2 regions of the Polycladomyces abyssicola genome follow, and region 2 is predicted to be linked to the other one. Evidence: predicted binding sites of a transcription regulator. Region 2 holds the regulator's gene; the other holds the start of a gene.
What was found. Region 2 encodes Rex, which represses fermentation and respiration genes when NADH is low (regulators of the CRP and FNR family bind a similar motif). Its sites were predicted from a motif close to TTGTGAAATATTTCACAA; they were not measured.
Positions count from the first base shown of each region.

Region 1: a site for Rex is predicted at 1,920-1,937, ahead of qoxA (cytochrome aa3 quinol oxidase subunit II). Genes of this name have one in related genera too.

Region 1 covers NZ_AP024601.1:1,084,204-1,087,345, forward strand. The annotation lists gene KI215_RS05470 (polysaccharide deacetylase family protein) at 1-625, shown strand, start outside; gene KI215_RS05475 (nitroreductase family protein) at 849-1,451, shown strand; gene qoxA (cytochrome aa3 quinol oxidase subunit II) at 1,971-2,894, shown strand; gene qoxB (cytochrome aa3 quinol oxidase subunit I) at 2,917-3,142, shown strand, end outside.
Region 2 covers NZ_AP024601.1:341,249-344,390, reverse strand. The annotation lists gene groL (chaperonin GroEL) at 1-216, opposite strand, end outside; gene groES (co-chaperone GroES) at 278-562, opposite strand; gene tatC (twin-arginine translocase subunit TatC) at 903-1,670, opposite strand; gene KI215_RS01795 (redox-sensing transcriptional repressor Rex) at 1,710-2,378, opposite strand; gene KI215_RS01790 (molybdopterin-binding protein) at 2,496-3,142, opposite strand, start outside.

The sequences.
Region 1 (3,142 bases), 740 kb from region 2:
GATCATTTTCAAGGGATCGGGCGGAAAAAAAGCCGTGGCGCTCACCTTTGATGACGGACCGGATACATACTACACGAAGCGGGTGTTGGACATCCTGAAAAAAGAAGGGGTCCACGCCACCTTTTTTGTTACGGGGAAAAATGCCCAAGCACATCCGGAGATGATCCGGCGAATTCTCCAGGAAGGACATGTGTTGGGCAACCATTCTTGGAATCATCCCGATTTGACCCGTTTGACCCCGAGTCAGGCGGTAGCACAGATTGAACGGACCAATACCGTCATTTTCAATTTGACGGGTATGCGTATGCTGTTGGTTCGTCCGCCGTACGGAAAGCTGAATGATCAGCTCGAACAGCGGTTTCATCAGCTGGGATACACCATCGTCAACTGGAGTGTGGATACCCGCGACTGGGCGGGTACGCCGACGGCCAAAATCATGCGCTATGTACAGAACCAGACGGGACCGGGCGGCATCATCCTGCAACACTCGGCGGGAGCGCCCGGACACCTGGACAACACGATCAAAGCGTTGCCGCATATCATTCACTACCTCAAATCACACGGCTACGAAATCGTGACGATACCCGAGTTGCTGGCCAAACCGGCTTATGTCGGCATCAGATGAACATAAACACCCCATGCTACATGCATGGGGTGTTCACATTTTTGCTCTTTCAATCGCTTTTGCATTTCCAGCCCCATTTTTTCAGCAGTCGGATCAGCTGCTCCTTTTCCTCTATCGACAAGCCGCGACTGAGCCCGGTGCAGTTTTCGGTATGGTGCGGTATAATAATTTCGAATTGAATGGTATCAAAATTGAGAAAAATGCATGAGGAGGAACACGTCGGATGACCCTCAGCGTGAAAGAAGCCATTGAAAGCCGGCGCAGTATTCGAGAGTACGAACAAAAGCCCATTCCGCGTGCAGATTTGCAGGAGATCCTGTGGTTGGCCCATTTGGCTCCCAGTGCGTGGAACGTACAACCGTGGCGCTTGATCGTCGTGACCGATCCGGAATTGAAATCACAGTTGCAAGAGGCGGCCTACGGACAAAAGCAGGTTGGCTCGGCTCCCGCCGTCATCGTGGTCACCAGCGATATGGAGGATGTACTCCAACACCCCCGGGAATTTGCACACCCCAACATGCCGCCCGAAGCGGTGGACCGGTTGGAGAAAACCATCTTGGATACGTTCGGATCGCAAAGTGTAGAACAACGTGGAGCATGGGGAGCGGCTCAGACATATATCTTTTTGGGATTCTTGCTCATTGCGGCGAAAGGAATGGGATACGACACCTCCCCCATGCTCGGGTTTGACCCCGTCAAGGTGCGACGGCTTCTCAACCTGGCGGATCACGTGCAAATTCCCGCTTTGGTGGCGATCGGCAAAGGTGCTGAACCTGGCTATCCCCATCACCGCCATTCTCTGGATCGCATTGTGACGTACCGTTAATATTCCCCAATCTCATTATCCAAGGTCGATCCTCTTTGCACGGGATCGCCCCTCTTCGTATGTGCCATTTTTTCATGAAAAAACCGGGTTCCCATTAAGGGAATCCGGTTTTCGTTACTTCCGGCAGGCAAGTCGACTGTATACACTATCGAATTGGATCCTGCCCAAAAGTTGAGAAAAGAAGCTGTATCCAATCCTGATAGAACCAGGTGTGTATGATTTTAGGTAATTTATCCCATATATGTGACGTTTTTATCGACAAATGGTGGCTGATTTGTTTCATCTTGTTGAAATTCATTTGAATTCGAGCTGAAACCGGGGACTGCAAGGGATAGGATTTGATATGATGGGATGGAATCAAAATCCTTTACAAAGCCCTAACATATCCTGAAACACCCTAAAATTACCGGTTATTACCGGAAACCAACCGAAAGTGAAGGAGCATCGGCGAAACCTTGGGATCGACTTATGTGAAAAGTTGAACAATTTTGCGCTGATGCGGGAAAGGGGATAACGACGATGGAGCCATTTCGCAAACGTTTACGTCAATGGCTGACACTGATCGGCTTGTCGGCGGTGTTGCTGCTGGCGGGCTGCAGCCGTGAACAATATGTGGTACTGGATCCGAAAGGCCCTATCGCGAAACAACAATATGATCTCATCGTTTGGTCGTTCGGATTAATGTTGATCATCGTTTTGGCGGTATTTGGGATTTTTGCGTACGTGATCATCAAATACCGGGCCAAACCGGAAAACAAAGGCTACGAACCGCCGGATCAGGAGGGCAGCAAGCTCCTTGAGACGGTCTGGACGTTGATTCCCATCGTAGTCGTCATCGCATTGGCGGTTCCCACGGTGAAGGCGACATACGGCTTGGAAAAACAGCCTTCCAGTGACAAACCGCCGATCACCATCAAGGTGACGTCGGCGGATTGGAAATGGATTTTCCGCTATCCCAAGGAAGGAATTGAGACGGTCAACTACGTGACAATTCCCGCCGATACACCGGTCAATTTCGAGATGGACGCGGTGGGACCGATGAACTCGTTTTGGGTTCCTTCACTGGGCGGACAGGAATATACCATGCCCGGCATGGTGATGCATCTGTGGTTGCAGGCGGATCAACCCGGTGTGTACCAAGGGAGAAGTGCCAACTTCTCCGGTAAGTATTTCACCCACATGACCTTTGACGTCATCGCCAAATCGCCTGCGGATTATGACAAATGGGTTCAGCAGGTGAAGAAAACCGCGCCGAAACAAACGGAAGAGCAGTATCTTCAGTTGTTGGAGCGTGGTTTGGCGAAGAAAATGACCTTCTCTTCCTATCCCAAAATTGCCGATCAAGCGGGATTGATTGGGGAAGTCAAAGGCATCCGGGATAAGATGAACGGGCCGAAAGAGCCTGACACCGGAACGATGCACCATCACCATCACGCCCACTGAGGGAGAAGGAGGATTGGCAAGTATGGGATTTCATCTTCCCAAGAACTTTTTGGTGACCGGCGAACCGATGATTGTTGTCGCCGAAGTGTTGAGCGTGCTCACTCTCGCCGGGATCATTTTCGTCTTGACTTACTATAAGAAATGGAAATGGCTGTGGGACGAATGGCTGACGACCGTTGATCACAAAAAGATCGGGATCATGTACATTATGACGTCCCTGTTGATGTTGTTCCGCGGGGGCGTGGACG
Region 2 (3,142 bases):
CAGTTGGGCGCCCATGTTTTCAAACGGATCTTCGAGTTCGATTTCTTTCGCGATGGTCACACCATCGTTGGTGATGAGCGGAGAACCGAATTTTTTCTCCAGTACCACGTTACGTCCTTTCGGACCCAAGGTTACTTTCACAGCGTTCGCCAGCGCGTCCACACCGCGCAACATCGCACGACGCGCATCTTCACTAAATTTGATTTCTTTCGCCATGATCGCTTCCCCCTCCTATATGTAGGGTGGTTTTATTTCAGTAAGATGTTGTCAAGCCGGTTTACTCTTCCACAATCGCCAGGATATCGTTTTCACGCAAGATGAGATATTCTTTATCTCCCACTTTTACTTCAGTTCCCGCGTATTTGGAGAAGATCACGCGGTCGCCTTCTTTCACTTCCAGCGCGATTTTTTCGCCGTTTTCATAACGACCGGTACCCACAGCGATAACTTTTCCTTCTTGCGGTTTCTCTTTCGCCGTTTCCGGCAACACGATACCGCTGGCCGTTTTTTCTTCTTTTTCGATCGCCTCAATTACCACGCGATCGCCCAAGGGTTTGATCATGGGAAACACCCTCCTTCACGAGCGCATTTTGTCGGGGTTTGTTAGCACTCAACCAAAATGAGTGCTAACACCAATTATAATGATATGCATATGATACCCATTTTGCAAGACCTCAATTGTAAAAAAATTGATTTTGAACGGGAGTGGAAAACCACTGTAAATATCCCGATTCCGGGCACAAAAAAAGCGGGTCGCCGGCGTGTACTTTCGCCACGCACCCGCTGAGGGCAGACCTGATCCAATGATGCAGACGAGAAGCGTGAAAAGTCCTTTCCCGCCTCCCCAGCATATCCTCGAGTGATCGGGTTAACGTAATCAATCGGTCGTTCCCCCATGATGGTTATGCCGTCGGCTCACTGTCATCGTTCTTTTCCATCTCCACTTCCGCCTCCCGTTGCATCCGCCGGTACACCCACATGCAGATGACCACACTGATCTCATACAGCACAATCATCGGTAAGGCGATCAAGATGTTGGTGACAATATCCGGCGGCGAAATCAAAGTGGAGAACACTACCAACGCCAAATAGGCAAACCGGCGGGCTTTCTGCAAAAATGCAGGCGTGATGATGGAGAGCCGCGTCAAAAACATAACCAAAATCGGCAGCTCAAACAAAAACGCGATCGGAAAGACGATGTTGAACATGAACCGGAAATAATCATACAGCCCGTATGTCTCCTGTGCCCCCAACTCTCGCGTCAAATTGGCCGAAAACCCGATCACATACGGAAAAATCACCTTATAGGCAAACAGCAAACCACCGAAAAACAATAGGATCGCCAGTGGAATGTAGCTGAGTGTCACTTGGCGTTCGCGCGGACGCAAACCAGGTTCGACAAATCTCCAAATGTGCCAGAGCGCAACGGGCAGCGTAAAGATCACCGCGATGAGAAAGGCCGATCCCATGTAGATGCGAAACGCCTCACCAGGTGAAAAGATATGAAACGAGATGTTGTCGGGAACATCCTTTTTCACCCACTCGATTATCGACCCGGCATATAGAAACCCCACAACCAAAAAGATGAAAAAGAATATCAATACCCATATGATCCGTTTGCGCAATTCGGCCAAGTGCTCCGTCAACGGCTGAGTCTGATCATCCATCATTGGTCAAACCTTCCCTCACTGATTTCATCCGTATTGTTTTCACAGGTGGTCTTCGGATGGGGTTTCGCGATCTTCTTCAGGCGGAAATTTTTTCAGGAAGTAGATCAGGGTCTGCAATTCTGTGGTCAAATCGATGTGGTGGATCCGTACACTGGGTGGCGCCGTCAACCGAGCAGGCGTAAAGTTCAAGATCCCCCGAATCCCCGCTGCTACCATGCGGTCCGTGACTTGCTGGGCGACATTGGCCGGCACCGTCAGGATCGCTACCTCGACATTGTGCAAATCCTTCACTTCCGCAAAACGATCGATCGAAAAAATGGGGATGCCGTCAATCTCCTTACCCACTTTGTTGGAATCGATATCAAATCCCGCTACGATCTTGGTATTGTGACTGCGGTAGAAATTGTAACGCAACAGCGCCGTGCCCAGATTACCGACACCGACCAGAACCACGTTGGTTACTTCGTCCTGCTTGAGGAAATCCCGCAAAAACTGAAGCAGATAATTGACGTTGTACCCGTATCCCTTCTTTCCCAACTCTCCCAAATACGAAAAATCACGTCGAATGGTTGCCGGGTCGATCTGCAAGGCTTCGCTCAGCTGGGCAGAAGACACACGTTGCTTCCCAATGGCGTGCAACTTCTCCAAATACCGGTAATACAAGGGTAACCGTTTCGCGGTTACTTGGGGAATCTTCTGATCAGCCATTTTCGCCTCCATACCCGAACGGTCCGCTGAGACCGTGTGTTCTCATTTGCCGATCGTGTCAAATTTCACAAAGTGTTGCTATCAACATCATACAACGGAGCCATTTCACCTGCAAGATTAACACGCATGTAAGCCACCGTGGCCCAATGTGATGATATCCTCCCGCGTAATTTTCTCACCCGCCAGGATACGAGGCAAAAAGACGTCAAACGAAGTGAACGGATCGTGCAACACGCATCCGGGAAGCCCCATCAGCGGAATCCCGCGGTAGTAAGCAATCAACAACATCGACCCGGGCAACATCGGGGTACCGTAACTGACAATATCAGCTCCCAGGTCCGCAATGGCACCCGGTGTACGGTCGTCCGGGTCGACCGACATACCGCCGGTGACGAGAATCAAGTCGGCCCCCTGATCGGCAAATGCGCGGATTTGTTGGGCGATCATCTCCTTGTCATCATCGGCAAATGTCTGCCCGATCACTTTGGAACCGTACTGTTCCACCTTTTCTCGTACGACCGGACCGAAGCCATCCTGAATCCGACCATGATACACCTCGCTTCCGGTCGTCACCACACCGACCCGGTGCGGACGGAAGGGCAACACCTCCAGCACGGGATGTTCCTGCCGACCGGCAATCGTCTCCACTTGCTTGATACGGCTTTCCGGCACCACCAATGGGATCACGCGGGCTGCGGCCACCTGTTGTCCCTTCCGGACAGGCGTGTGCGTTTTCAACGTGGATAGAACGACATGTTCCACAC